Regions from separate parts of the Streptacidiphilus sp. PAMC 29251 genome, predicted to be linked through region 1. Evidence: predicted binding sites of a transcription regulator. Region 1 holds the regulator's gene; the other holds the start of a gene.
The links. Region 1 encodes HrcA, which represses chaperone genes, less so after heat shock. Its sites were predicted from a motif close to TTNGCACTCNGNNNNNCNGAGTGCNAA; they were not measured.
Positions count from the first base shown of each region.

Region 2: groES (co-chaperone GroES) is a predicted target of HrcA. The motif match lies at 7,095-7,121, and genes of this name have one in related genera.

Region 1 covers NZ_CM135725.2:3,443,507-3,458,508, reverse strand. Annotated here, with positions in the region: gene ACXKR8_RS16205 (protein kinase domain-containing protein) at 1-82, shown strand, start outside; gene ACXKR8_RS16200 (TIGR03086 family metal-binding protein) at 101-682, opposite strand; gene ACXKR8_RS16195 (AraC family transcriptional regulator) at 748-1,593, shown strand; gene ACXKR8_RS16190 (ABC transporter ATP-binding protein) at 1,598-3,568, opposite strand; gene ACXKR8_RS16185 (ABC transporter ATP-binding protein) at 3,565-5,298, opposite strand; gene ACXKR8_RS16180 (AMP-dependent synthetase/ligase) at 5,577-7,484, shown strand; gene lepB (signal peptidase I) at 7,523-8,386, opposite strand; gene hemW (radical SAM family heme chaperone HemW) at 8,471-9,700, shown strand; gene ACXKR8_RS16165 (DUF3097 domain-containing protein) at 9,707-10,531, opposite strand; gene pspAB (PspA-associated protein PspAB) at 10,528-11,112, opposite strand; gene htpX (zinc metalloprotease HtpX) at 11,170-12,090, opposite strand; gene hrcA (heat-inducible transcriptional repressor HrcA) at 12,288-13,319, shown strand; gene dnaJ (molecular chaperone DnaJ) at 13,373-14,521, shown strand; gene ACXKR8_RS16140 (16S rRNA (uracil(1498)-N(3))-methyltransferase) at 14,564-15,002, shown strand, end outside.
Region 2 covers NZ_CM135725.2:4,261,191-4,276,192, forward strand. Annotated here, with positions in the region: gene ACXKR8_RS19920 (helix-turn-helix domain-containing protein) at 1-282, shown strand, start outside; gene ACXKR8_RS19925 (hypothetical protein) at 297-872, shown strand; gene ACXKR8_RS19930 (IS3 family transposase) at 852-1,886, opposite strand; gene ACXKR8_RS19935 (transposase) at 1,883-2,281, opposite strand; gene ACXKR8_RS19940 (hypothetical protein) at 2,366-3,463, shown strand; partial or broken gene ACXKR8_RS19945 (transposase family protein) at 3,498-4,025, opposite strand; gene ACXKR8_RS19950 (MOSC domain-containing protein) at 4,123-4,779, shown strand; gene groL (chaperonin GroEL) at 4,875-6,500, opposite strand; gene groES (co-chaperone GroES) at 6,635-6,943, opposite strand; gene ACXKR8_RS19965 (class I SAM-dependent methyltransferase) at 7,148-8,326, shown strand; gene ACXKR8_RS19970 (polysaccharide deacetylase family protein) at 8,350-9,231, opposite strand; gene tsaD (tRNA (adenosine(37)-N6)-threonylcarbamoyltransferase complex transferase subunit TsaD) at 9,329-10,402, opposite strand; gene rimI (ribosomal protein S18-alanine N-acetyltransferase) at 10,395-10,943, opposite strand; gene tsaB (tRNA (adenosine(37)-N6)-threonylcarbamoyltransferase complex dimerization subunit type 1 TsaB) at 10,940-11,614, opposite strand; gene ACXKR8_RS19990 (hypothetical protein) at 11,693-12,268, shown strand; gene ACXKR8_RS19995 (hypothetical protein) at 12,270-12,449, opposite strand; gene tsaE (tRNA (adenosine(37)-N6)-threonylcarbamoyltransferase complex ATPase subunit type 1 TsaE) at 12,570-13,070, opposite strand; gene ACXKR8_RS20005 (alpha/beta fold hydrolase) at 13,135-14,601, opposite strand; gene alr (alanine racemase) at 14,598-15,002, opposite strand, start outside.

The DNA.
Region 1 (15,002 bases):
GAAGTTCCAGACGGCCAAGCACCTGGAGGTGGACGGCCAGGTCGGACCGCAGACCTGGGCCGCTCTCCGCAGCGCCAACTAGCCTTGCAAGCAAAAGGGTTCAGGCCGCCGACCACTTCGGGTCGCGGCCGGACAGGGCGAGCGCCCGGTCGAACGGGGTGGCGCCGGCGGGCACCGGCAGCGCCTCGGCGAAGCCCTGGTACTGCCGGTACATCTCGGCGTACTCCTCGACCAGGCCGACCGTGGCCGCCTCCGCGCTGCCGGGGACGTGGAACTCCTGGCCGGTGGCCACGGCCAGCTCCCAGCCGTGCAGCACCAGCTCCAGCAGCATCATCCCGGCGATGGCCGCCGCGGGCATGCTGGCGTCGCCCATCTTGAGCTCGCCCTCCCAGACCGCCGGGTCGGACCAGGCCGCCAGCGCCCGGTCCAGCTGTGCGGCGTAGGCCTCGGCCCAGCCGGGCTCGGCGGTGAAGTCGCGCTGCTGCCAGTCGTCGGGGACGGACTCGCCGCGGGCGCGGAGCTCGAAGTTGTAGGAGGTCCAGAGGACCAGGTGATTGGCAAGAGTCTTGACATCCCACTCAGTGTCCGGAGTGGGGGCGGAGAGCTGGTCGTCGGAAACGGCGCGGGTGATCCTGGCGGCCTCGGCGGAGGCGGCGGTGAGCTGCGGAAGTAGATTCGTCATGCCCACCACGCTAGGCGCGGCGCGATCACCTGTCTTGAAGAAACGCGACAGCCTAGGCTGGGCAGATGACAGCGGACACGGCCGGTTCGGACGCACCGCGCGGAGTGCTCCACCCGCAGGGGGCGGCCGGGCGCTTCACCCTCGACCGGCAGCCGCCCTCCCCGGCGCTGGAGCCGCTGGTCGAGTACTACTGGCGGGTCTGCTGGGATCTGCGCGACCGGCCTCCGTATGAGCAGAAGGTGCTTGCGCACCCCAATATCCACCTGGTCTTCGAGGAGCCGAGGGCGGCGGTCTACGGGGTCGACCGCGGTCTGTTCGTGCGGCGGCTGGTGGACCAGGGGCAGGTGCTGGGGGTGAGGTTCCGGCCGGGCGGGTTCCGTGCGTTCTGGGGGCGGCCGGTCCAGGAGCTGGCCGACCAGGTGGTCCCGGCGACCGAGGTCTTCGGCGCGGCGGTCGAGGAGACCAGCCGTCAGATCCTCGCCGAGCAGGACTCCGTGGTGATGGCCGGCCTCGCCGAGGCCTTCCTGCTCGCCCGCCTCCCCAGAACCGGCCCGGGCGCGACCGGCCCAGGAGCGACCGAACGAGGCGTGACCGACCCGCAGGCGGCCGAGGTCGCGGCCATGGTCGCGACCGCGACCAGCGACCACACCCTGCTGCGGGTGGAGCAGCTCGCCGAACGCCACGGGGTGTCCGTCCGCACCCTGCAGCGGCTGTTCGCCGAGTACGTGGGCGCGGGGCCCAAGTGGGTGCTGCGCCGGGCCCGGCTGCACGAGGCGGCGCAGCGCGCCGAGGACGCCGCGGTCGACTGGTCCGCCCTGGCCACCGACCTCGGCTACGCCGACCAGGCCCACCTCACCCGCGACTTCACGGCTGTGGTGGGCCTGCCCCCGGCCCGCTACGTACAGAGGTAAGCCGTCAGTCGACCTCGGCCACGGCCTGCGAGAACTGCGCCGCGTAGAGCCGCGCGTACGCGCCCCCCGCCGCGAGGAGTTCGCTGTGGCTGCCCTGCTCCACGATCGCGCCGTCCTGCATCACCAGGATGGTGTCCGCGTCGCGGATGGTGGAGAGCCGGTGGGCGATGACGAAGGCGGTGCGGCCGGTGCGCAGCGTCGCCATGGCGCGCTGGATGAGCACCTCGGTGCGGGTGTCCACCGAGCTGGTGGCCTCGTCCAGGACCAGGATGGACGGGTTCGCCAGGAACGCGCGGGCGATGGTGATCAGCTGCTTCTCGCCGGCGCTGACCCCGGTGCCCTCGTCGTCGATGACGGTGTCGTACCCGTCCGGCAGGGTGCGGACGAAGCGGTCCACGTGGGCGGCCTTGGCCGCCTCGACGACCTCCTCGCGGGTCGCTCCCTCCCTGCCGTAGGCGATGTTTTCGGCGATGGAGCCGCCGAACAGCCAGGTGTCCTGGAGCACCATGCCGATGCCGGAGCGCAGCTCCTCCCGGGACATCCGGGCCACGTCCACCCCGTCCAGGGTGATCCGGCCGCTGCTGACCTCGTAGAACCGCATCAGCAGGTTGACCAGGGTGGTCTTGCCCGCGCCGGTGGGGCCGACGATGGCGACGGTGTGGCCCGGTGCCGCGGTGAGCGAGAGGTCCTCGATCAGCGGCTTGGCCGGGTCGTAGCGGAAGGCCACGTGCTCGAAGGAGACCTGGCCGCGCAGCTCGGTCGGACGCAGCGGCTCGACCGGGTCCGGCTCCTGCTCGGGGGCGTCCAGCAGTTCGAACACCCGCTCCGCGGAGGCGACGCCCGACTGCACCAGGTTGGACATGCTGGCCACCTGGGTCAGCGGCTGGCTGAACTGCCGCGAGTACTGGATGAAGGCCTGCACATCGCCGATGGACAGCGCGCCGGAGGCGACCCGCAGCCCGCCGACGACCGCGACCAGCACGTAGTTGATGTTGCCGATGAACATCATGCAGGGCTGGATCAGCCCGGAGACGAACTGCGCCTTGAAGCTGGAGGCGTAGAGCTTCTCGTTCTGCTCGCGGAACAGCTCCGCCGACTCCTCCTGCCGGCCGAAGACCTTGACCAGGGCGTGCCCGCTGTACATCTCCTCGATGTGGGCGTTCAGCTTGCCGGTGGTCTTCCACTGGGCGACGAACTGCGGCTGGGCCCGCTTGCCGACCTTGGTGGCGACCAGGATCGAGGCCGGGACGCTGACCAGGGCGATCAGCGCGAGCATCCAGGAGATGTAGAACATCATGGTCAGCACGCCGATGATGGTCAGCAGCGAGGTGAGGATCTGGCTGAGCGTCTGCTGCAGGGTCTGGCCGATGTTGTCGATGTCATTGGTGACCCGGCTCAGCACCTCCCCGCGCGGCTGCTGGTCGAAGTAGCTCAGCGGCAGTCTGGCGATCTTGTCCTCGACATTGCCGCGCAGCCGCTTGACCGCGCGCTGCAGCGCCCGGTTCATCAGCCGGGCCTGGACGATGCCGCACAGCCCGGCCAGCAGGTAGATCCCCAGCACCCACAGCAGCACCCCGCCGACGGCGTGGAAGTCGATGCCGTGGCCGGGGTTGACGTGCTGCATGGAGGCGATCAGGTCGGCCTGCTTGCCGTGGCCGGCCTGGCGCAGCTGGTCCGCGTACTGGGCCTGGGTGACATGGGCCGGCAGCTGCTTGCCGAAGACCCCGGCCAGGATCAGGTCGGTGGCGTGGCCGAGGATCTTCGGCCCGATCACCGACAGCGTGACGCCGGCCAGGGCCAGTGCCACCGCGATGCTCAGCAGCGCGCGCTCCGGGCGCAGCAGCCCGAGCACCCGCTTGCCGGAGGCCTTGAAGTTCATCGACTTCTCGACCGGTCCGCCGGCCATCATCCGGCCGGGTCCTGGCATCGGGGCGGGGCCGCGGCGCTTGGCCGCCGCTTCCTGTTCGGAGCTCATGCGGCCTCCTCCTCGGTCAGCTGGGAGAGGACGATCTCGCGGTAGGTCTCGTTGCTGTCCATCAACTCGTGGTGGGTTCCAGTGCCGACGACGGATCCCTCGTCCAGGACGATGATCCGGTCGGCGTCGCGAATGGTGCTGACACGTTGGGCGACGATGATGACGGTGGCGTCGGCGGTCTCCCGGAGCAGGGCCGCGCGCAGCCGGGCGTCGGTGGCGTAGTCCAGGGCCGAGAAGGAGTCGTCGAACAGGTAGATCTCCGGACGGCGGACCAGCACCCGGGCGATGGCCAGGCGCTGGCGCTGCCCGCCGGAGACATTGGTGCCGCCCTGGGCGATCGGGGCGTCCAGGCCCTCGGCCAGCTTCTCCACGAAGTCCTTGGCCTGGGCGGTCTCCAGGGCCGCCCAGAGCTCCTCGTCGGTGGCGTCGGGGTTGCCGTAGCGGAGGTTGCTGCCGACGGTGCCGGAGAAGAGGTACGGCTTCTGCGGGACCAGCCCGACGGTCTTGGCGAGCAGGACCGGGTCGAGGTCGCGCACGTCCACGCCGTCGACCAGGACGCTGCCGTCAGTGGCGTCGGACAGCCGCGGGATCAGGGTCAGCAGCGTGGTCTTGCCGGAGCCGGTGCTGCCGATGATCGCGGTGGTCTGGCCCGGGCGGGCGTCGATGCTGACGTCGCGCAGCACCGCCGACTCGGCGCCGGGGTAGCGGAACTCGGCGCCGCGCAGCTCCAGGTAGCCGGCCCGCTTGAGCTCGCGGACCGGGGCCAGCGGCGGGACCACGGTGCTCTCGGTGTCCAGCACCTCCTGGATCCGCTCGGCGCAGACCTCGGCGCGGGGCACCATCATGAACATGAAGGTGGCCATCATCACCGACATCAGGATCTGCATCAGATAGCTGAGGAACGCGGTGAGCGCGCCGATCTGCATGCCGCCGCTGTTGATCCGGTACGAGCCGAACCACAGCACGGCCACGCTGGAGACGTTGACCACCATCATGACCAGCGGGAACATCAGCGCCAGCAGCTTGCCGACGCGGATCGCGTTGTCGGTGAGCGCGTCGTTGGCGACCGCGAAGCGCTCGCGCTCATGAGTGTCCTTGACGAAGGCCCGGATCACCCGGATACCGGTGATCTGCTCGCGCAGGATCCGGTTGATGCTGTCGATGCGCACCTGCATGGACCGGAACAGCGGGCGCAGCCGGCTGATGATCAGTCCGATCACCACGGCGAGGAGCGGGACGATGGCCACCAGCAGCAGCGAGAGCGGCACGTCCTGGTTCAGTGCCATGATGATGCCGCCGACGCACATGATGGGCGCGGAGACCATCAGCGTGAAGGTCATCAGCACCAGCATCTGGACCTGCTGGACGTCGTTGGTGCTGCGGGTGATCAGCGAGGGGGCGCCGAAGTGGCCGACCTCGCGGGAGGAGAAGGACTGCACCCGGTCGAACACCGAGGCGCGCATGTCCCGGCCGAGGGCCATCGCGGTCCTGGCGCCGAAGAACACCGCGCCGACGGCGCACACGACCTGGACCAGGGTCACCCCCAGCATGATCCCGCCGGTCTGCAGGATGTAGGTGGTGTCGCCCTTGATCACGCCGTCGTCGATGATGTCGGCGTTGAGGGTCGGCAGATACAGGGTGGCGATGGTCTGGATCAGCTGCAGCAGCACCAGGAGCGTGATGGGCCTGGTGTAGGGGCCCAGGTGGGCCCGCAGGAGTCGGATCAGCACACGGTTCTCTCAGGAGTTCGAAGGGCGGGTCGGCGGGCGGGAGAATCTGCTCAGCATATCTGCGTACACCGTACTCGGTTTTGCGCGAACCGGGGAGGGCATCGCTTCAGGACGGTCATCGTAGGCAACTTACCTGCCGACCGGCAAGGTATTTTGGCCCGGGGCGGAAACACCCCTCTTACGCTCGCCGCCCGAACGTCCTAATCTGATCGTTGCCAGCTAGTTACTCGTGAGTTAACAAACGTCTCGGCCCCTGAATCCGGGCCCCGGAGGTAGCCGTGAATTCCGCAGCACCGCTGATCGACAGCCGTCCCGCCTCGGTGGCGCAGCTGTTCCTCTCCCGGGTCGCGGAGACGCCCGACCGCGAGGCGTACCGCTACCCGGTCCCGGTGGACGAGCACGCCGCGGACGGCGCGCCCGGCGCCGAGCAGTGGCGCTCGCTCACCTGGGGGCAGGCCGCAGAACGGGTGTACGCCATCGCCGGCGGCCTGATGGCCCTGGGCATCCAGCCCGAGGAGCGGGTGGCGATCTCCTGCTCCACCAGGATCGAGTGGATCCTGGCCGACCTGGGCATCATGTGTACCGGCGCGGCGGTCACCGCCGTCTACCCCAGCACCAACGCCGACGAGACCTCCTTCATCCTGGACGACTCCGGCAGCCGGGCGATCATCGCCGAGGACGGCAAGCAGCTCGCCAAGATCCTCGGCGAGTGCGGCCACCTGCCCGAGCTCAGGCACGTCATCACCATCGACGGCAGCAAGCCGGCCGAGGGCGCCGAGCCGCCCGAGGGGGTCGAGGTGATGTCGCTGGCCGAGCTGGAGGAGCGCGGCGCCGCGTACCTCAAGGAGCACCCGGACGCGGTCACCACCGCCGTCGCCGCCATCGACCGCGAGCAGCTGGCCACCCTGATCTACACCTCCGGCACCACGGGCCGGCCCAAGGGCGTCCGGCTGGTCCACGACTGCTGGGCCTACCAGGCCGCCGCCCAGTCCAGCACCGGGCTGCTCAGCGCCGACGACGTGCAGTACCTGTGGCTGCCGCTGTCGCACGTCTTCGGCAAGACGCTGACCTCGGGTCAGATCCAGCTGGGCTCGATCACCGCGGTCGACGGCCGGGTGGACCGGATCATCCACAACCTCCCGGTGGTGAAGCCGACCTACATGGCCTCCGCGCCGCGGGTGTTCGAGAAGGTCTACAACGGCATCGCCGGCAAGGCCAGGGCCGAGGGCGGGGCCAAGTACAAGATCTTCCTCTGGGCCGCCAAGGTGGCCCGCGACTACGCCCGCACCGGTCAGGAGTCCCAGATCGCGACCGGGGTCAGGACCGTCCCGTTCGGGCTGCGCGCCCAGCACGCGATCGCCGACAAGCTGGTCTACACCAAGATCCGCGCGGCCTTCGGCGGCCGGATGCGCGCCTGCGTCTCCGGCAGCGCCGCGCTGGCCCCGGAGATCGGCTTCTTCTTCTCCGGCGCGGGCGTGCACATCCTGGAGGGCTACGGGCTGACCGAGACCAGCGCCGGATCCACGGTCAACCCCGGCGAGGGCTACCGGATCGGCACCGTCGGCACCCCCCTGCCCGGCACCGAGGTCAGGATCGCCGAGGACGGCGAGGTGCTGCTGCGCGGCCCGGCCGTGATGCGCGGCTACCACAACCAGCCGGAGAAGACCGCCGAGGTGCTGGAGAGCGACGGCTGGTTCCACACCGGCGACATCGGCGAGATCGACAAGGACGGCTTCGTCAAGATCACCGACCGCAAGAAGGACATGTTCAAGACCTCGGGCGGCAAGTACGTCGCGCCCAGCGAGGTCGAGGGCCGGTTCAAGGCGGTCTGCCCCTTCGTCAGCAACATCCTGGTGATCGGCAACGGCCGCAACTACTGCTCCGCGCTGATCACCCTGGACGAGCCCACCATCATGCAGTGGGCCGGCGCCCACGGCCTGGCCGGGAAGTCCTACGCGGAGGTCTGCTCCTCGGCCGAGGTGCACACGCTGGTGGACGGCTTCGTCCAGCGGCTCAACGGCGACCTGCAGCGCTGGCAGACCGTCAAGAAGTTCACCGTGCTGCCCCGCGACCTGGACATCGAGCACGGCGAGCTGACCCCCAGCCTCAAGGTCAAGCGCCCGGTCGTGGAGCGCGAGAACGCCGCCGCGATCGAGGCCATGTACGCGGGCGCCAACGAGGCCTGAACCGCTTCCTGCTCCGCGGGTCTCTCCCTACACAGGTCTCACCGCCGGGCGGCGGTCGCTGCCCGGCGGTGCCGCCGCCTGCGCCACCACACCGTCAGCGGCACCGCCGCCAGCAGCGCCACCAGGCCGCCGAAGGCGAAGGGGGCCGGGCTGCCGGCCGGCTGGGAGAGACCGGCCTGGTCAAACGTGGAGGGGATCGGCAGGGTGGCCCAGTGGCTGACCGGCCAGGCCACCACAAAGGCCCGGCCGACCACGTCGCCGACCGGGACGTAGCCGCCGCCGTTGTTGTGCAGCCGCTGGTAGCGGGAGTCCTCGGAGTCGTTGCGGTGGTCGCCCATCACCCAGAGGTAGCCCTTGGGCACCGTCACCGTGCCGACCGAGTAGTCGTCGCAGGGGGTGGCCCCCGGGAAGACGTACGGCTCCTGCAGCTTCACCCCGTCCACCGAGACCGGCGCGCCCGCGTTGCAGACCACGGTGTCGCCGCCGACCGCGATCACCCGCTTGATCAGGTCCTTCTCGGTCGCCGAGGGCAGCAGCCCGATGTCGCTCAGCGCCGACTGGATGTTCCGCACGGTGGCGCTGCTGCTCCGCGGCGGCAGGTCGGCGTTGGACAGCCAGTTGCCCGGGTCGTGGAAGACCACCACGTCGCCGCGCTGCGGCTGGGCCCCGAACCAGGGGCTGAACTTGTCGACCAGCACCCGGTCGTTCTTCATCAGGGTGTTGTTCATCGAGTCCGAGGGGATCGAGAAGGCCTGCACGAAGAAGGTCTTCACCACCAGCGCCAGCACCAGCGCGAACAGCACCAGCAGCGGCAGCTCCTTCCACAGCGGCCGCCGCGGCTTCTCCGTCCGCCCGGTGCCGGCGTCCCCCGCCGCGACCTCGCTTGCAGTCTGCTGACCCATCCCCGCGCCCCCTCCGACACCGATCAAACCCATCAACCCAACGTTCGGGAGTTCCCTGCCCGCGCAATGCCGGACAATGGGCCCATGCCCTCCGCACTTCCCGACGGTGAAGCCGTCCCCACCGACGGGGCCCTGCCCGCGTCCGCGCTCAGCGAGCTGGGGCAGCGGCCCTTCGGCTTCTACGTCCATGTGCCGTACTGCGCCACCCGCTGCGGCTACTGCGACTTCAACACCTACACCGCCACCGAGCTGCGCTCGTCCGGCGCGGTGGCCTCCCAGGACACCTACGCCGACAACCTGGTCGCCGAGATCCGGCACGCCCGCCGGGTGCTGGGGGAGGCCGAGCTGCCGGTGCAGACCGTCTTCCTCGGCGGCGGCACGCCCACCCTGCTGCCGGCCCGGGACCTGGTCCGGATGCTGGCCGCGATCCGGGAGGAGTTCGGGCTCGCGGACGGGGCCGAGGTGACCACCGAGGCCAACCCGGAGTCGGTCGACCCGGCCTACCTGGCGGAGCTGCGCGAGGGCGGCTTCAACCGGCTCAGCTTCGGCATGCAGAGCGCCCGCCCGCACGTGCTGCAGCTGCTGGACCGCCGGCACACCCCGGGACGGCCCGAGGCCTGCGTCGCGGAGGCCCGCGCGGCCGGCTTCGAGCACATCAACCTGGATCTGATCTACGGCACCCCGGGGGAGAGCGACGAGGACTGGCGCGCCTCGCTGGAGGCGGCCCTCGGCGCCGAGCCCGACCATGTCTCCGCGTATGCGCTGATCGTCGAGGAGGGCACCAAGCTCGCCGCCAGGATCCGCCGCGGCGAGATCCCGATGACCGACGACGACGTCCACGCCGACCGCTACCTGATCGCCGAGGAGCTGCTCAGCGCGGCCGGGCTGCACTGGTACGAGGTGTCCAACTGGGCCACCGGACCGGCCGCCCGCTGCCGCCACAACGAGCTGTACTGGACCGGCGCGGACTGGTGGGGCGCGGGCCCCGGCGCGCACAGCCATGTCGGGGGCGTGCGGTGGTGGAACGTCAAGCACCCGGCGGCGTACGCGCAGGCGCTCGCCGAGGGCCGCACCCCGGCGCACGGGCGCGAGCGCCTGGCGGACGAGGACCGCCGGGTGGAGCGGATCCTGCTGGAACTGCGCCTCGCCGACGGCTGCCCGCTGGAGCTGCTGCACGAGGCCGGCCGCAAGGCCGCCGACCAGGCCCTGGCGGACGGTCTGCTCGACCCGGCGCCCTATGCCGAGGGCCGGGCCGTGCTGACCCTGCGCGGACGGCTGCTGGCCGACGCGGTGGTCCGGGACCTGGTCGACTGATTTCCGTCAGCTGGTGACGAAGTCGATCAGTTCCTCGACCCGGCCCAGCAGCGAGGGGTCCAGGTCCTTGAAGGAGTCCACCGAGGCCAGGATCCGCTTCCAGGCCGCCGGGGTGTTCACCGGCCAGCCCAGCCGGCGGCAGACCCCCTCCTTCCACTCCTCGCCGCGCGGGACCTCCGGCCAGGCCGCGATGCCCACCGAGGAGGGCTTCACCGCGGCCCAGATGTCGATGAAGGGGTGCCCCACCACCAGCACGTCCGCCCCGCTGACCTGGGCGGCGATCCTGGACTCCTTGGAGTTCGGGACCAGGTGGTCCACCAGCACCCCCAGCCGCCGCCCCGGCTCGGGGCGGAACTCGGCGACGATCGCGGGCAGGTCGTCCACCCCCTCCAGGTACTCGACCACCACGCCCTCGATCCGCAGGTCGTCGCCCCAGACCCGTTCGACCAGCTCGGCGTCGTGCCGGCCCTCGACGTAGATCCGGCTGGGCAGCGCCACCCGGGCCCGCACCCCCCGCACCGCGACCGAGCCGGAGGCGGTGCGGGCCGGGGCGACCGGGACCGGCGGGGCGACCGAGCCGGGGCGGACCAGGGTCACCGGACGCCCCTCCAGCAGGAAGCCGCTCGGGGTGAGCGGGAAGACCCGGTGCTTGCGGTGCCGGTCCTCCAGGGTGACGGTGAAGCCCTCGGCGGTCTTCTCGCAGCGCACCACCGCGCCGCAGAAGCCGGTGACGACCTCCTCCACCACCAGATCCCGCTCGGCCGGCACCTCGGGGGCCGGGACCGAGCGCTTCCACGGGGGCGTCAGGTCGGGGCCGTAGCTACGGGTCACAGGCCGGGCGCTCCCCAGACCGGGAACCAGCGGGTCAGGTCCTGCTCGACCCGCAGGTCGTTCCCGAGCATCGCCTTGATCTGCAGCTCCAGCGAGTTGTCCCGCTTCTCGCCGCCGCCCGCGGCCGGGGCGAAGGGGTAGAAGGTGCCGCGCTTGTAGAGGTAGACCAGCGCCAGCGAGCGGTGCCTGCTGTCGGTGAAGTTGACCAGGGAGCAGAGCAGCTGCGGCCCGAAGCCGGTGCTCTCCAGCGCCGAGTTCACCGCGTGCACGTCGTTGACCAGGGAGACGATGTCGTCCGGGCTCTGCCGGGCGGTCAGCCAGGTGTAGCCGTAGGAGTCCTGGGTGGACTCGATCGGCACGCCCCCGCGCCCGGTGTCGGCGTCCAGCAGCGCCTGGACCTCCTGCTGGACCTGGGCGAAGGCGCCGCCCTCGACGGCGGAGAAGCAGACCGAGCCGACCCCGGTCGGCCGGAAGTCGGCGGCCGCCTCCAGCGTGATCGCCGCCGAGGGCAGGCCGAACAGCTGGTCGAGGTCCGGTTTCACCGGCTTGGTACGGCCCAGCAGCGTGTCCAGGAAGCCCACGGGTTCACTCCTCGGGAGGTGACGGAAAACACGGGAGGTGATGGATACAGCGAAGGACTACGGACGGCCCAGCTCGGCGGAGATCCGGCCCAGCTGCTCCAGCCGCTGCTGCAGCGAGGGGTGGGTGGAGAAGGCCTGGCTGGCCGCCTTGCGGGCGGAGACCGCCGGGGCGAAGTAGAACGCGTTGAAGGGCTGCGCGCGGCGCAGGTCCTCGGTGGGGATGGCCGCCATCTCCCCGCTGACCTTGGTGAGCGCGGAGGCCAGCGCCGAGGGGCGCCCGGTCAGCAGCGCGGCGGCGCGGTCGGCGGAGAGCTCGCGGTAGCGGGAGAGCAGCCGGGTCAGCAGGAAGCTGATGCTGTAGGCCACGGCGCTGACCCCGATCACGATCAGCAGCACCATGCCGGTGTTGTCGCCGTCCCGGTTGTCCCGGCTGCTGAAGCCGCCGAACAGCCCGGCCTGCAGGCCGACCCTGGTCAGGATGCCGGTCAGCACGCCGAGGAAGCCGGCGATGGTCATCACCATCACGTCCTTGTGGGCCACGTGCGACATCTCGTGGGCGAGCACGCCCTCCAGCTCCTCCGGCTCCAGCCGGCGGAGCAGCCCGGTGGTGACGCAGACCACGGCGTTCTTCTCGTTGCGGCCGGTGGCGAAGGCATTGGGGATGTCGCTCTGGGCGACGGCGACCTTGGGCTTCTTCATGTCGGCCAGGGCGCAGAGCCGGTCGACCGTGCCGTGCAGCTCCGGGTAGTCCTGGGCGCTGACCTCGCGGGCGCCCATGCTGAAGGAGGCGATCCGGTCGCTGAACCAGAACTGGGCGATGAACAGGCCGCCGGCGATGATCACGATGATCAGCCAGGCTCCCTTGAGGAAGACCAGCAGGGCGCCGACGAAGACGACATACAGCAGCCCGATGAGGAACATCGTCAGCAGCATCCGGCTGGTCAGTCCGCGGTCGGGTGCAAAGCGTGTTCTGGGCATGTAGCCACTCCTCAAGATGGACCTGTGCTGCAATTCTGCCCTGTAGGGCCTACCAACAGGTACGTATGGGAGGGCGCGGGCGTTCCGGTGGCCTACCCTCGCGCCTTACACTGGCCGAACAGGCGTTGGCACTCGTTCGGCCAGAGTGCCAGTCTCCACAGGACAGCCGGTGTCCGAGGACAGGAGGTGCGTGGCCCGTGCATGAGGAGCGCAAGCTCGACGACCGCAAGCTGGCGGTTCTGCGTGCCATCGTCCAGGACTACGTCGGGACCGAGGAGCCGGTCGGCTCCAAGGCCCTGGTGGAACGCCACAACCTCGGCGTGTCGCCGGCCACGGTGCGCAACGACATGGCGACACTCGAGGACGAGGGCTACATCCACCAGCCGCACACCAGCGCCGGACGGGTGCCCACCGACAAGGGCTACCGGCTGTTCGTCGACCGGCTGACCGAGGTGAAGCCGCTGTCCGCGCCCGAGCGCCGGGCCATCGGCAGCTTCCTGGACCACGCGGTGGACCTGGACGACGTGGTGGCCCGTACGGTGCGGCTGCTGGCGCAGCTGACCCGGCAGGTCGCCGTGGTGCAGTACCCCTCGCTGTCCCGATCGACGGTGCGCCATGTGGAACTGGTGGCGCTGACGCCGACCCGGGTGATGCTGGTGCTGATCACCGACACCGGCCGGGTGGAGCAGCGGCTGATCGACTGCCCCGGCGCGGTCGGTGAGACGGTCCTCGCCGATCTGCGCAGCCGGCTGAACACCAGGGCCGCGGGCCAGCGCTTCGCCGAGGTGCCGACCCTGCTGCAGGATCTGCCCGAGGCGTTCGAACGCGAGGAGCGGGGCGCGGTCACGGCCGTGCTCACCGCGCTGTTCGAGGCGCTGGCCGAGCAGACCGAGGAGCGGATCGTCATCGGCGGCTCCGCCAACCTCACCCGCTTCCCGCACGACTTCCCGCTCACCATCGCCCCCGTGCTGGAGGCGTTGGAGGAGCAGGTGGTCCTGCTGAAGCTGCTCGGGGAGACCGCCGACGCGGGCATGATGGTCCGTATCGGTCACGAGAACGCCTACGAAGGGCTCAATTCCACGTCGGTCGTGTCGGTGGGCTACGGTTCGGGCGACGAGACCGTCGCCAAACTGGGTGTGCTCGGGCCGACGAGGATGGACTACCCGGGAACCATGGGTGCCGTCCGGGCGGTTGCACGGTACGTCGGTCAGATCCTGGCTGCGTCATAGCCTTACAGCGGTGTCGGGAACGTCGGCGCGAATAGAACAAGCGGAGCATTTTGGTGGCCACGGACTACTACGCGGTACTCGGCGTCCGGCGTGACGCCGGTCAGGACGAGATCAAGAAGGCGTTCCGCCGACTGGCGCGCGAACTCCATCCTGACGTCAATCCCGACCCGAAGACCCAGGAGCGGTTCAAGGAGATCAACGCCGCCTACGAGGTCCTCTCGGACCCCAACAAGCGGCAGGTCTACGACCTGGGCGGGGATCCCCTGTCGGCGAACGGCGGCGGCGCGGGCCCCGGCGGCTTCGGCGCGGGCGCGGGCTTCGGCTTCAGCGACATCATGGACGCCTTCTTCGGCGCGGCCGGCGGCGCGCAGCGCGGACCGCGGTCGCGGACCAGGCGCGGCCAGGACGCGATGATCCGGATCGACCTCGACCTCGAAGAGGCCGCGTTCGGCACCACCAAGGACATCCAGGTCGACACCGCCGTGGTCTGCACCACCTGCAACGGCGAGGGCGCGGCCCCCGGCACCTCCGCCCAGACCTGTGACATGTGTCGCGGTCGCGGCGAGGTGTCGCAGGTCACCCGGTCCTTCCTGGGCCAGGTTATGACCTCCCGCCCCTGCCCGCAGTGCCAGGGCTTCGGCACCGTCGTGCCCACCCCCTGCCCCGAGTGCGCCGGCGACGGCCGGGTCCGCGCCCGCCGCACGCTGACCGTGAAGATCCCGGCCGGTGTCGACAACGGCACCAGGATCCAGCTGGCCGGCGAGGGCGAGGTCGGCCCCGGCGGCGGCCCGGCCGGCGACCTCTACGTCGAGATCGCCGAGAACGCGCACAAGATCTTCCAGCGCCGCGGCGACGACCTGCACTGCACCGTGACGCTGCCGATGACGGCGGCGGCGCTGGGCACCAAGGTCCCGCTGGAGACCCTGGACGGCCAGGTGGAGATCGACGTCCGCCCCGGCACCCAGTCCGGGCAGTCCATCCCGCTGCACGGGCGCGGCATCACCCACCTGCGCGGCGGCGGCCGCGGCGACCTGATAGTGCACGTCGAGGTGCAGACCCCCGGCAAGCTCGACCCGGAGCAGGAGGACCTGCTGCGGCGGCTCGCCGCGCTGCGCGGCGAGGAGCGCCCCAAGGGCACCTTCGAGCCGGGCCAGCAGGGCCTCTTCTCCCGGCTGAAGGACGCCTTCAACGGCCGCGCCTGAGCCGCACGGCTCCCAGGAACAGCAAGGACAGGAACGTACGTCGTGACAGCCCCCGTGTTCGTGGTGGAGACCTCGCAGCTGGGCCCGGTGGGCTCGGTGGTCCGGCTGGACGGCGCGGAGGGCCGGCACGCGGTCGCGGTGCGGCGGCTGGCCGTCGGCGAGCAGCTGGTGCTGACCGACGGCGCGGGCCAGGGGGTGTCCGGCTCGGTCGCCGCCGTGCTCGGCAAGGAGGCGCTGGAGGTTCAGGTCTCCGGGCTGCTGGCCGAACCCGAGCCCGCGCTGCGGGTGGTGGTGGTGCAGGCGCTGCCCAAGGGCGACCGGGGCGAGCTCGCGGTCGAGCTGATGACCGAGGTCGGCGTGGACGAGGTGGTCCCCTGGGCGGCCTCGCGCTGCATCACCCAGTGGAAGGGCGACCGGGGCCTCAAGGCCCTGGGGAAGTGGCGGGCCACCGCCCGTGAGGCCGGCAAGCAGTCCCGCCGGC
Region 2 (15,002 bases), 820 kb from region 1:
GCTTCCGACCTGCAGCGGAGCCTGGCCGAGCACGGCCTGGTGATCTCAGCGGGGAAGATGTCGGGTCTGTGGTCCGGTCAGCCGGTCTCCCTCAAGCTCGACGATATCGACGTCATCTGTGTGGTCCTAGGCTGCGAGATCACCGACCTCCTGGTCCCCGAGCCCGAGAAGGTGTCCCGGCCAGGACACGGCGACGGGCAGCAGGCGGCGGTGGCTTCCGGCGGGACGGCGCCGAGCGTGGTGCCCCGGCGTCGTGACGGCCGCTCTCTTCCTCCGATGTGACGGGCAACAAGACGATGACACCACCGCGAACGGACAAACCGGCGTCCTCCTGCAAGGCCTGCTTCTCCTGGGGGCAGTTGCCCGGATACTCCTGCCGGGCCTGCTTCACCTTCGCCGGCCTCCACGAGGTGGGCCAGTGCTCGGCCTGCCACCGGTCGGTGCCCACCAAGAAGGGCTACTGCCGGCTGTGCTGGCTGCAGGCGAGCCTGGAGGCCAGGACCAACGGAGATGTCGTCGTTCTCGCGCCCTACCTCGCACAGCTCCAGCACCAGCAGCTGTTCCTGGCCAGGATGCATCGCATCCGCCAGCCCGGCCCCCTGCTGGGCAGGGCGGGCCGCCGTCCCGCGCGGCACGCACCGGAACCCGCACGCTCACCGTCCCCATGGATCCAGATGTCGTTGCTCGACGCGCCCCGGGACTACCGACGCTTCGATCGACGCCGTGACCAGGACCTGGACAACCCCTGGCTCGTCAAGGCACGCCATTTCGCGAGGGAGTTCGGCGAGGCCCGGGGCTGGACGCACTGGACCGCCCCGGAACGTGTCAAGTCAAATGAGACGTTCGTACGGTTATGCGCTCTGTTGTGCTGATTCGGGTTCTCTGCGTTTGGCGGGGTCGTTGATCCACGCCTGATCGGGGATCTTGGGCGGGCGGGGGCGGCGGGCGAAGCGTTCGGGGTGGCGGGCGTATGCCTCGTTGAGCGTGACGGCGCGCTGGTCCTGGACTTGGCCGGCGGTGCCGAAGTGCACGGACGCAGGCGTGTGCAGCCCGATGCCCGAATGGCGATGCTCATGGTTGTAATAGGCAATGAATGAGTCGAACCACTCGCGTGCGTGGTTCAGGGAGTCGAACCGCGCCGGGTAGTCGGCCATGTACTTCGTGGTTTTGAACTGGCTTTCGCTGTACGGGTTGTCATTCGAGACCTTGGGGCGCGAGTGCGAGCGCGTCACGCCCAGATCGATGAGCAACTGCGAGACTTTCTTGCTGGTCATCGAGGTGCCGCGGTCCGCGTGCAGGTGCTCGGGGGCGATGCCGTTGCGTTCGACGGTCTCGCTGATCAACTCCTCGGCGCGCTCGGCCGATTCGGCCATCTCCACGGTGTAGCCGACGACGTAGCGGCTGAAGATGTCGATGATGACGTAGGCGTGGTACCAGATGCCCTTGTCTGGTCCGGCCAGTTTGGTGATGTCCCAACTGAAGACCTGCGAGGGGGCGGTGGCCACGAGTTCGGGGATGGACTTGGCGGCGTGGGTGGCCTGGCGGCGGCGCTCGCCGGTCTGGCCCTGGGCCTCCAGGATCCGGTACATCGTGCGCACTGAGCAGTAGTAGCGGCCCTCGTCCAGTTCGCGCGCCCAGATCTGGGCAGGTGCCAGTTCGGCATAGGCCGGGCTGTTCATCAGTGCCAGGATCCGCGCGCGCTCCGCCGGAGCCAGAGCTGAGGGCGGCGAGGGGCGCGGAGCGCGCTCGCGCGGCGGGGGCGGGTTGAGCCGACGGTAGTGCGTGGCCCGTGAGCGACCGGTCAGCCGGCAGGCCGCAGTGGTGTTCAACTCCCGCTCCAGCGACTGGAAGAGCTCGTCGGCGACCTGCTCGGCCTCGGCTTTCAGCCCGCACTCTTGGAGAGCAGTTCCAAGAGTGCGGAAGCTTTTCCCAGCAGCTCCAGGGCGGCGTCCTTCTGCGCCAGCTCCCGTTCCACGACGGCCAGCCTCTTGCGCAGCCGCTCGGCCTCGGCTGCTTCGGCGGGCCTCTTGGGGCGTGCGGGCGAGGTCCGCCGGTCGGCGAGCGTGGCCATCGCTCCGGCGTCTCGCGCGGCCCGCCACTCGATGATGTGCGAGTGGTACAACCGCTCGCGGCGCAGGACCGCGCCCTTCTCCCCGCTGGGGGCGGCATCGTACTCAGCGACGATCCGCAGCTTGTATTCCGCCGTGAACGTGCGCCGCTTCGGCCGCGGGGCCGGGTCGGGCTCGGGGGCTGTGCGTGAGGTGGTGGTATTGGAAGCCATGCCGGGAATCTCCTGTCTCGCCCATCCAGACTAACCCGGACGAACCGGACGTCTCAGTCGAGACTGTCAGAGAGGGCCCGCGACGTGGACCGCGCACTGGTCATCGCCCTGTCGGGCTTCACCGCCGGAGACACCGTGCGCTACTGCGAGTTGCTCCCGGCCCTGCGGGAACGCGGACTGAATACCGGACGCACCATCGAAGTCCTGAACCGGCTCGGCCTGTTCCAGGACGACAAGCCCACCGTCGCCCGATGGCTGGACCGCAAACTCCAGGGCGTCGCCCCCGGGATCCGCCACGATGCCGAGGACTGGGCACGCACCCTTCTCGACGGCGGACCGCGCAGCAGACCGCGGGGCCAGAGCACCGTCTGGCACTACCTCAGCAGCGTCGCACCCGTGCTCCTGGCATGGTCGAATGACCACGACCACCTGCGGGAAGTCACCCGCGAAGAGCTGCGAGCCGTCGCCGAAGCGCGCCAGGGCAGCGAACTCCACCACACACTCAGTTCGCTGCGGTCGCTGTTCCGGCACTGCAAAGCGACCGGGACCATCTTCCGCGATCCCACCGTCCGGATCCGCCGTGGACGCCGCAGTTACGCAGTGATCCTCCCCCTCGAGGCCGGCCAGATCCATCAGGCGGTAGCCGCCGCGACCACCCCCACCGCCAGGGTCGTGATCCTGCTGGCCGCCATCCACGCCGCCCGGTCCAAGACCATCGCCGAACTCCGCCTCGAGGACATCGACCTCGGCCAGCGCACACTCGTCCTCGCCGGACGCGCCCGCCCCCTGGACGATCCCACGCGCCAAGCAATCACCGACTGGCTCGACTGCCGCCGACAGCGATGGCCGAACACCGCCAACCCCCACCTGCTGATCAACCGGCGAACCGCCCTGGGGACCGAGCCGGTCGGCCGGCTCTGGCTCACCAACCCCCTCCGCCACCAGGTCGCCACCCTTGAACGACTCCGCATCGACCGCCAACTCGAAGAAGCCCTGACCCACGGCCCCGACCCGCTCCACCTCGCCGAGGTCTTCGGCATCGCCGAGATGACCGCGATCCGCTATGCCACCGCAGCCCGCCAGATCCTGGAGTCCTCCGCGGAAACCGACTCCTCAGCTTCCTCCCGAACCCACGGGTCCACCAACGACCAGCACACCAACAGACCCTCGGGTTCCCGCTGAGAACCCCTCAGTTCGCCGGAACCCACGGCGGAGTGATCGTCGCGTAGCGGTGGCGGCGTTTGAGTGCGAAGTCGTCGATGCCGATCACCCGCGGCACGCGCAGTGGAGCGATCGGCAGGCGCATGAGCTTGCGCAGGGCCGTCGAACGGGAGACGGCGAAGGCCAGGGAGCGGGAGAGGCGGGAACCCGCCCGGCCCGCTAACTCCTTGACCACAGAGCCGAGTTGTCTGTCAAGGCGGTGGGTGCGGCGCTGGTAGCGCTCCACGAGGCCGGGCACCTGCTCGCGGAATGTCTGCCGCGGGCATCCCAGAACCGGACAGACCAGACGCCGCAGCCGCACCGAGACGACAACCCGCCGCCCGTCCACCGGCACGTCCATCAGGGTCCGGCCGTGGAAGCCGTGCACCTTCGAGGTCAACGTCCCGCAGGCCGGACACGGCACCGGACCGCCCCGCGTCCGCGCCACGACCCGGATCACCTCGACTTCGTCCGCCACATCCTCCACGACCAGCGCAGACAACCCGGAAAAGACCATTGCCACAAGCGAGTTGACGTCAATCATGCCCAATCTTGGCACGCTGTCACTAATCGTCACCACCGATTACGGGCCAGAGCCTACTTATGTGTGCGCGGGACCGCCGCGCTCTACGCTGAACGGCATGGGGAATCTGCTGTCACTGAACGTCGGCCGGAGCCGCGCCACCGGCCACAGCGATGTCGGCGCCACCGCGATCGACAAGCGCCCGGTTCCTGGCCCGGTCAGGGTCACCGCCCCGGGGCCGCGCGGCAGCGGCGGCAGCGGCAGCGCGCTGGTCGGCGACGAGGTCTGCGACCAGCGGAACCACGGCGGCGACGACCAGGCGGTGTACGCCTACAGCCGCGAGGAGCTGGACGTCTGGGAGCGGGAGCTCGGCCGCGCGCTGCCCAACGGCGTCTTCGGCGAGAACCTGACCACGCTCGGGATCGACACCACCGACGCGCTGATCGGCGAGCGCTGGCAGGTCGGCGGGCAGCTGGTGCTGGAGGTCTGCGCGACCAGGATCCCCTGCCGGACCTTCGCCGGCTGGCTGGACCAGGCCCGCTGGATCAAGCACTTCACCCAGCGCGCGCTCCCCGGCGCCCATCTGCGGGTGATCACCCCGGGCGAGATCAGCGCGGGCGATGCGATCACCGTGCTCTCCCGTCCGGACCACGGCGTGACCAGCGGCATCGTCTTCCGCGCGCTGACCCTGGAGCCCGACCTGCTGCCGCTGCTGGTCCCGATCGAGACCCTCGGCGCCCACCAGCGCGCCCGCGCCCTCAAAAGGGTTCAGTAGGCAAACGCCAAGGGGCGCGAGGAACTGCGCTGCCAACCATGCACTCACGTGCACCAAGCAGCACAGCTCCTCGCGCCCCTACCAGGCGTCAGCGACTAGTGGCTGTGCCCGTGGCCACCGTGGCCGGCCGCAGCCTCTTCCTCGGCCGGCTTCTCGACGACCAGGGTCTCGGTCGTGAGCAACAGCGAAGCGATCGACGCGGCGTTCTGCAGCGCCGAGCGGGTGACCTTGACCGGGTCGATGACGCCGGCCTTGAGCAGGTCGCCGTACTCGCCGGTCGCGGCGTTGTAGCCCTGGCCCTCTTCGAGCTCCGACACCTTGCTGGTGATGACGTAGCCCTCGAGGCCCGCGTTCTGGGCGATCCAGCGCAGCGGCTCGACCAGCGCGCGGCGGACGACGGCGACACCGGTCGCCTCGTCGCCGACCAGGCCGAGGCTGCCGTCGAGCACCTTCTGGGCGTGCACGAGGGAGGCGCCGCCGCCGGCGACGATGCCCTCCTCGACCGCCGCGCGGGTCGCCGAGATGGCGTCCTCGAGACGGTGCTTCTTCTCCTTGAGCTCGACCTCGGTGGCAGCGCCGACCTTGATCACGCAGACCCCGCCGGCCAGCTTGGCCAGGCGCTCCTGCAGCTTCTCGCGGTCCCAGTCCGAGTCGGTGTTCTCGATCTCGGCCTTGATCTGCGCGACCCGGCCGGCCACCTCGGAGGAGTCACCGGCGCCGTCGACGACGGTGGTGTTGTCCTTGGAGACGGTGACCCGGCGGGCGGTGCCCAGCAGCTCCAGACCGGCCTGGTCGAGCTTGAGGCCGACCTCCTCGGCGATGACCGTGGCACCGGTGAGGGTGGCCAGGTCGCCGAGCATGGCCTTGCGGCGGTCGCCGAAGCCGGGGGCCTTCACCGCGACGGCGTTGAAGGTGCCGCGGATCTTGTTGACGACCAGGGTCGACAGCGCCTCGCCGTCGACGTCCTCGGCGATGATCAGCAGGGGCTTGCTGGCGCCGCCCTGGAGGATCTTCTCCAGCAGCGGGAGCAGGTCCTGGATCGAGGAGATCTTGCCCTGGTGGATCAGGATGTAGGGGTCCTCCAGGACCGCCTCCATCCGCTCCTGGTCGGTGACCATGTAGGGCGACAGGTAGCCCTTGTCGAACTGCATGCCCTCGGTGAACTCGAGCTCGAGGCCGAAGGTGTTGGACTCCTCGACGGTGATGACACCGTCCTTGCCGACCTTGTCCATCGCCTCGGCGATCAGGTCGCCGACCTGCTGGTCCTGGGCGGACAGACCGGCGACGGCAGCGATGTCCTCCTTGCCGTCGATCTCACGGGCGATCGAGAGCAGGTGGTCCGACACGGCCTTGACGGCGGCGTCGATGCCCTTCTTCAGCCCGGACGGACCGGCGCCGGCGGCGACGTTGCGCAGACCCTCGTTGACCAGGGCCTGGGCCAGCACGGTGGCGGTGGTGGTGCCGTCACCCGCGATGTCGTTGGTCTTGGTGGCGACCTCCTTGACCAGCTGCGCGCCAAGGTTCTCGTACGGGTCGTCGAGCTCCACCTCACGGGCGATGGTGACACCGTCGTTGGTGATGGTGGGAGCGCCGAACTTCTTGTCGATGACGACGTTGCGGCCCTTGGGGCCGAGCGTCACCTTCACGGTGTCGGCCAGCTTGTTGACGCCACGCTCGAGCGAGCGGCGGGCGTCCTCGTCGAACTTCAGGATCTTCGCCATGCTTAGGGTTTCCCTCTCAAACAACCGAGCCCGGGCACCCGGTCTCACTCAGTGAAGACTGGGGGCCCGGGCGGGGTCACGACTCTGCGGTCAGCGTCGTGGCTGCAAAACAGCCAGGTGGTACTTCTCGACTACTACTTCTCGACGATCGCGAGAACGTCGCGGGCCGAGAGGACGAGGTACTCCTCGCCGTTGTACTTGACCTCGGTGCCGCCGTACTTGCTGTACAGCACGATGTCGCCGACGGCGACGTCGAGCGGCAGGCGCTGGCCGTCCTCGAAGCGACCCGGGCCAACGGCCAGGACAACGCCCTCCTGGGGCTTCTCCTTCGCCGTGTCCGGAATGACCAGGCCAGAAGCCGTGGTCTTCTCGGCTTCGAGCGGCTGGACCACAATGCGGTCCTCGAGCGGCTTGATGGCAACCTTGGAGCTGGTGGTCGTCACGTTCCGACCTCCCCCTTCGGAGATCACGGGGTGATTCATGTCTTGGGTCGCGAAGAGTGTGGTGCGAAACCGTCGTCGCGGTGCCGGAATCGCCCCTTCGCGGGGTTAGCGCTCTCACAAGGAGAGTGCCAACGACGACACTAGGCCGCCGTTAGCACTCAGTCAACCAGAGTGCCAACGACGCGCTTACGGGATGATGTCCGGGTGGAGACCGAATCGTTCCTGGCCCTGCTCACCGACGAGGGCCAGACCCTGCTGGCACAGCTGCGCGACCACGCCCCGGGGCAGGAGCTGGCGGTGGCGACCAGGCTGCGGCGTTCGCACCCGGCGGAACTGGTGTCGGCCGCGATCGGCCAGGCCCGGCTGCGGCAGCGGGCGGTGGCCAAGTTCGGCGCGGCCGACGCGGGGCGGATGTACTTCACCCCGGACGGGGTGGAACAAGCCACCCGAAAGAGTGTCGCCGAGTGGCGCGCGCAGCGGTTCAAGAGCCTGGGCGTGGCCCGGCTGGCCGACCTCTGCTCGGGCGTGGGCGGCGACGCGGTCGCGCTGGCCCGGGCCGGCATCCAGGTCCTCGCCGTCGACCGGGATCCGCTGACCTGCGCCGTCGCCGAGGCCAACGCGGCGGCGCTGGGCCTGGACGGACTGATCGAGCAGCGCTGCGGCGACGTCGCCGAGGTGGCCCTGGACGGGTACGACGCGGTCTTCGTGGACCCGGCCCGGCGCGGGGGCCGCGGCAGGATCTTCGATCCTGAGTCGTATTCGCCGCCGCTGAGCTGGGCGGTCGCCGCCGCCCGGCAGGCGCCGTTCGCGGCGCTCAAGGTGGCCCCGGGCATCCCGCACACCGCCGTTCCCGAGGGCGCGGAGGCCGAGTGGGTCTCCGACGGCGGGGACGTCAAGGAGGCGGTGCTCTGGTTCGGCACCGACCCGGCCGTGGAGCAGCCCCATCGCGCCACCCTGCTCCCCTCCGGCGCGACCCTCGCCGGCGGCCGGCTCCCCGACCCCGAGCCGGGGCCGGTCCTCAGCTACCTCTACGAGCCGGACGGCGCGGTGATCCGGGCCCATCTGGTCGCCGAGGTGGCCCGGGAACTGGACGCGACGCTGATCGACCCGACCATCGCCTACCTGACCGCCGACACCCTGCGAGCGACCCCGTTCGCGACGGCGTACGCCATCAGCGATGTGCTTCCGTTCGGGCTGAAGAAGCTCAAGGCGCTGCTCCGCGAACGCGGTGTCGGCACCGTCGTCATCAAGAAGCGGGGCTCGGCGGTGGAGCCGGAGGACCTCCGCCGCAGGCTCAAGCCGCAGGGCCCGCACTCCTGCACGGTCTTCCTGACCCGGGTCGCCGGCGCCCCGATGATGCTGCTGGGGCAGCCCGCTGACTGAGCGGCAGCTGGACCACGGCCGAGCTACGGCCGCTGGATGTAGTCGTCCAGGCGGGCGACGGTGAAGCCCTGCTCCTCGATCCGCTTGACCATGTTGGCGAACATCTTGGTCATGCTCTCGCCCTTGAGCTCGGACGGGCCGCGGAAGTGGGCCAGGATGATGTCGCCGTCGTGCAGCTTGTGCACCGCCGTCTGGTACTGGAAACCGGTGATCTGCATGGTCTCCTTCCAGTAGACGATGGCCCGCGGACCGCAGGCCTGGACCGCGGTGTTGAGGCTGTCGGTGTGGGCGCCGGCGCCGTACGGGGGGCGGAACAGGAACGGCGCGGTGCCGTACTGGGTGGTGAGGATCTTCTGGTCGCCGCAGACCTCCTCCTTCTGCCGGGCCTCGGAGATGGTGTTCATCGCCGGGTGGTGCAGGGTGTGGTTCTGGATGCTGTTGCCCAGGGCCTGCAACGGCTTGAAGTAGCCGTAGTCGTTCTTGATGGTGTCGTTCATCAGGAACATCGTGAAAGGGATCTTCAGGTCCCGCATCATCTGGACGAACCTGGGGTCCTTCTCCGCGCCGTCGTCCAGGGTGATGAAGACGACCTTCTGCGTGGTCGGGATGCTGTCGAGGACCGGCACCTTCCCGGTCTTCGTCAGCTTGACCGGGCGGTCGGCGGGCGGGGCCGGGGTCGGCAGCAGCGGTTTGAGGCCCCACTTCTTCCACAGCGCGGCGGAGACCGCGGCCGAGTCGGAGGAGGGCGCGCCGGCCGAGGGGGCGACCGTCCCGGCGCTCGACAGCGGGCTCACCGACGGCGCAGGTGTCGACGCGGAGTCACCACCGCCACCGCTGCAGCCGGTGGCCAGTGCCGTCAGGGAGAGAGCCCCCGCCGCCAGTGCGAGGGCCCTGCTGTTCCGCATCACCGTGCTGTGCTCCCTGCGTCCGACCAGCCCCGTTGTCTGCACAGCAGGACGCTATCGGCTCCCAGGCAGTTCCCAGTCGGTAGTCAGGTAAGGATTATTCAGAGAGCCGGTGCAGCTCGTCGTGGGTGGCGGGGACGTGAGTCTCGGTGACAGGCAGTGACGAGTCGGCTGAGAGGTCGAACGAGGACGGGGTGCGGTTGCGCCAGACCATCTCCGAGCCCAGGGCCGCCACCATGGCCCCGTTGTCCGTGCACAGCTTCATCCGGGGCACCCGCAGCTCGATCCCGGCCCGCTCGCAGCGCTCCAGCGCCATGGCCCGCAGCCGCGAGTTGGCGGCGACCCCGCCGCCGATCATCAGATGGTCCACCCCGTGGTCCTTGCAGGCGCGGACCGCCTTCCGGGTAAGAATGTCGGTGACGGCCTCCTGGAAGGACGCGGCCACGTCCCGGACCGGGACCTCCTCGCCCGCGCGCCGCTTGGCCTCGATCCAGCGGGCCACCGCCGTCTTCAGGCCGGAGAAGGAGAAGTCGTAGGCCGCGTCGCGCGGCCCGCTGAGCCCGCGCGGGAACGTGATCGCCTCGGGGTCGCCCTCGGCGGCGTAGCGGTCGATCACCGGGCCGCCGGGGAAGCCCAGGCCGAGTACCCGGGCCACCTTGTCGAAGGCCTCCCCCGCCGCGTCGTCGATGGTCGCGCCGAGCGAGCGGACGTCGCTGGTGATGTCGGAGGTGAGCAGCAGCGAGGAGTGCCCGCCGGAGACCAGCAGCGCCATCGTCGGCTCGGGCAGCCGGCCGTGCTCCAGCTGGTCCACGCAGATGTGCGAGGCCAGGTGGTTCACCCCGTAGAGCGGCTTGCCGAGGGCGTAGGCGTAGGCCTTGGCGGCGGAGACGCCGACCAGCAGCGCCCCGGCCAGACCCGGGCCCGCGGTGACGGCGATGCCGTCCAGGTCGCTGGCCTTGATCCCGGCCTCGTCCAGGGCCCGCTGCACGGTCGGGACCATCGCCTCCAGGTGCGCCCGGCTGGCGATCTCGGGCACCACCCCGCCGAACCGGCTGTGCTCCTCCACGCTGGTGGCGACGGCGTCGGCGAGCAGGGTGGTGCCCCGGACGATCCCGACGCCGGTCTCGTCGCAGGAGGTCTCGATGCCGAGGACCAGCGGTTCGTCAGCCATCGTGGCTCAGTGCTCCTACGTCGTTCTTCGCCGAGGGGGTCGGCGAGGGGGTGGGGAGGGTGAGGTCGTCCAGCCGCATGACCAGGGCGTCGACCCCGGAGGGCTGGTAGTAGTTGCGGCGGATGCCGATCGACGCGAAGCCGAAGCGCTCGTAGAGCCGCTGGGCGCGCGGGTTGTCCACCCGCACCTCCAGCAGCAGCTCCTCGCAGCCGGCCGCGGCGGCCTGCTCGATCAGCACGGTCAGCAGCCGGGCGCCGAGGCCGGTGCCCCAGTGCGGCTGCGCCACCGCGATGGTCTGCACGTCCCCGCTGCCGGCCACCGCCATCAGGCCCGCGTAGCCGACGATGGTGCCCGCGGCGTCCTCGGCGACGGTGTACCAGCGGGTGGCCCGGGGGTGCCGGGTGTCGGCGAGCTCGGACCAGAACATGCCGGTGGACCAGGCGTCCTCGGGGAACAGCTCGCGTTCGAGCTGGAGCACCGGGGCGATGTCCCACCAGCGCATCTCCCGCAGCGTGGTCGTCTGCGGGGTCGTCGCGGTCATGCCGGCAGGACCGTCTTGTAGTTCTTGGGCACCTCGGCGTCCGGGCGGCGCAGGTACAGCGGCGTGGGCGCCGGCAGCGGGCGGCCCGCCGCCAGCTCGCCGGCGGCGTACGCCGCCAGCGCGGCGGCCGACTGGTGCGCGGGCATGCCGGGGACGAGGCGGCCGAACACCTCCGGGTACAGCTCCGCGCCCGCGCCCACCGCGGGGACGGCCCCGAGGCGCTCGGCGAGGTCGGCCGGGCGGTCCACGGCCGGTCCCTCCACCCTGGCGCCCTCGGCGTCGTAGGAGGCCCAGTAGACCTCCTTGCGGCGCGCGTCGGTGGCGGCGGTGAAGGCGCCCGTCAGCCCGGCCGCACGAGCCGCGTGGGCGATCCCGTCCAGGGTGCAGGCCCCGTGCACCGGGATGCCGAGCGCATGGCCGAGCGCGGCGGCGGTGACCAGACCCACCCGCAGCCCGGTGTAGGGGCCGGGACCCGTTCCGACGACGATCGCGCCCAGCTGCTCCTTGCCCACCCCGGCGGCGCGCAGCACCCGGTCGATGGTGGGAAGCAGCAGCTCACCGTGGCGGCGGCCGTCGACCTGGTCGGCGGCGGCGAGGGTCGCTCCGCTCCCGGTGTCGTGGACGGCGGCGGTGACGGCGGGGGTCGCGGTGTCGAACGCAAGCAGAAGCACCCCACCAGGTTAGACGGATACCGGGGTGAGGATGAGAAGCTGGGCTTTTGTAAGAGTTTCCGGCACATGGGGAGAGTCGTGGCAAGGATCGGTTCCGGCACCGTCGTCACCGGGTTGACGGGGTTGGCGCTCGCGCTTGTCACGCTGCTGGCGCTGCAGGCGAAGAGCTCCGCGCACGAGACCCCGGTGGCCGGCGGCGGCAAGCCGGGAGCGTCGCCGACCGCCACGGCGGGCCCGTCCGGCCGTCCCAGCGCCTCGCCCAAGCCGGTCGCGGTCCCGGCGCACTCGGGCACCGGCAAGCGGATCGTCTACTCGCTGGGGGCGAACCGGGTCTGGCTGGTCGACCCCGCCAAGCCGGCCGTCGACCGCACCTTCACGGTGCAGCCGAGCACGGTCGACCCGCTGGTGGGCAACTACAGCGTCTACCGGACCACGGCCACCCCGTACCAGGGCTCGGACGGGGTCAACGTCAAGAACGGCGTGCTCTTCGCGCAGCACGGTTCGACGGTGATCGGCTTCAGCTCGGCCGTGGACGGCACCACCCCGACGCCGGACCCCAACAAGAAGACCGGCGGCATCAGGGAGACCCTGGGCGACGGCCAGGCCCTGTTCGACTTCGCCCCGAACGGGACGAAGGTCGTCGTCGTCGCCTGAGTCAGGCCGCTGCGGCCCGGCGCTGATGCCCGGATGACGGCTGCTCCGCGGCCTCCCGCTGCGGCTCGGCGGTCTCGGGCCCGCTCGGCGGGGTGCTCAGCGCGGTGGCCGAGCGGGTGGCGGCGAGCAGCGCGGCCACGCTGACGGACCGTTCCCCTGGGTGGGTGGTCGTGTCGGACATGTCGCCTCCCGTGGCTCCGCCGCGCAGCGCGTTCCTGTGAGGAACATCTTCCCGACAGCGCGTCGGAATAACAACCGGTGCCGACCAACTCTCTCGGCGGCCCCTCCCTCCCCGTCCTCCTCAGAGGCGGGACCAGTCGACGGCTGACCAGCGGTCGCCCAGGCCGGTGAGGGTGACCAGCCGCTCGTCCGGGCCGTCCTCGATCGACAGGTCGTCCCCGCCGAGGGCGCGGGCGATGCGTACCTCCAGCCGGGAGTCGGCCAGCTCCTCGACCTTGCCCTCGCCCCACTCCACCACCACCACCGAGTCGGACAGCGCCACGTCCAGGTCCAGGTCCTCCATCTGGTCGAGGCCGCCGCCGAGGCGGTAGGCGTCGACGTGGACCAGGGCCGGGCCGCCGGTCAGCGAGGGGTGCACCCGGGCGATGACAAAGGTCGGCGAGGTGACCGCGCCGCGGACGCCGAGGCCCTCACCGAGGCCCCGGGTGAGGGTGGTCTTGCCCGCGCCCAGCTCGCCGGAGAGCAGCACCAGGTCGCCCGGGCGCAGCAGCCCGGCCAGGCTGCGGCCGAGGTCCTGCATGGCTGCGGGGTCGGGAACGGTGGCGGTGGTGGTGTTGCCCATGGTCCTGCGGCTGCCTTTCCTGGTTCCGGTGCTGCTTGCTTCTCAGAGCTTCAGATTCAGAGCGTCAGATCAGAGCCGGCGGTGCGACGCCGGCCTCCGGCAGGCCCAGTGCCAGATCGCGGACGGCCTGCGGCAGCGGCGCGCCGGTGCGCCGCGCGGCCTGTTCCAGCAGCAGCGCCAGCTGGGTGTTGACCAGGTCGGGCCGCTCCAGCAGGACCAGGTGGCCGGCGTCCTGGACGATCACCAGCTCGGCGTCCGGCAGCTCGGCGGCGATGGCCTCGCTGTGGGCGGCCGGGGTGAGCAGGTCGCGGGTGCCGGCCAGGACCAGGGTGGGTATGCCGCGGAAGGCGGCCAGCGCGGCCTTCTTCTCGTGCAGGTCGAAGGCGGGGAAGAACTCGGCGACCACGTCGATCGGGGTGGCCTCCAGCATCCGCTGGGCGAAGCGCTCGACCGCCGGGTCCACGTCCTCGGTGCCGAAGGAGAACTTGCGGTAGAGCACCGAGGTCAGGTCGCTGCCGAGGCGGCGGCTGCGTTCCACCAGGTCGCGCTGCCGGCCCAGGGCCTTGAGCACGCCGGGGGCGAGCCGGTGCAGCACCTTGGCCCCGTAGCCGGGCAGGCCGAGGGTGACCCCGGACCAGCCGCCGGAGGTGGTGCTGATCAGGGCGACGGCGGCCACCCGGTCGGCGAACAGCTCGGGGTGCTGCTCGGCGAGGGCCATCACGGTCATGCCGCCCATGGAGTGGCCGATCAGGACCAGCGGCCCGGTCGGGGCGACCGCGTCGATCACGGCCTTGAGGTCGCCGCCGAGCTGGTCGATCGCGGCGGGCTGCCCGGCCAGGTGGCTGCGGCTGCGCTCGGAGCGGCCGTGGCTGCGCTGGTCCCAGAAGACCAGCCGCAGGCCCTCCCGGAAGGCCGCCCGCTGGAAGTGCCAGGAGTCCTGGTTGAGGCAGTAGCCGTGGCAGAAGACCACGGTCAGCGGCGGGGTGGGGGCCATCCCGAGCCAGCTGCCGACGCCCGACAGGACGCCGCCGAGCGGGCCGCCGCCGGTCGCCTGGACCCCGCCCGCGGGCCGGAACCGGCCGAGCCAGCCCTTGCGCCCGCCCGTCCCGTTGGCAGCACCGGCGCCGTTCGCAGCCGTAGCACTGCCGTTGGCGGCGTCGTTGCTGGTCACCATGGGTGCCTCGGCGCCCGGGCCGGGCCAGCCGCCGCCGTCCAGCTCCACGTACAGCTCGGTGCCGTCGGGTGCGGCGACGGTCTGCGGGCGGCCGCGCAGCGAGCCGAAGGGGGTGGCCGCGTCCACCTCGATGCCGGCCCGGCGGCGCATGTCCCGGCCGAGGGCGAGCCGCTCCACGGCGACCCCGGCCGCGGCGCCCGCGGCGACCACGCCGACGGTCAACCCGACCAGGCCGGCCCGGCGCCAGCGCCCGGCCGCCACGTCGCCCACCACGGACCCCGCTGCCGCCGCCACCTGTCGGCCGGCCTCGGCCGCTGCCGCTCCGGCGACGGCGGAGATGCTCTCCTCGCCGCTCATCCGCTCCCCCTGACGTCCGTCCCGGCCCCCGTGTACCGGCGAGGGACTCTTGCCCCGATCCTGGTGACAATCTCGTAGGAGATCGTCCCGGTCGCGCGGGCCCAGTCCTCGGCGGTGGGCTCACCGCGGTCGCCCGGGCCGAACAGCACGGCCAGGTCGCCGACCTCGGCCAGGTCGCCGCCCAGGTCCACCACGAACTGGTCCATGGCGACCCGTCCGGCGATGGTGTGCCACTTGCCGCCGATCCACAGCGGCCCGGTGCCGCTGGCGTGCCGGGGGACGCCGTCGGCGTAACCGATCGGGACCAGCGCCAGCGTGGTCTCGCCCTGGGTGGTGTAGCTGTGGCCGTAGCTGACGCCGTGTCCGGCCGGCACCCGCTTCACCTGGGCCAGCCGGGCCTG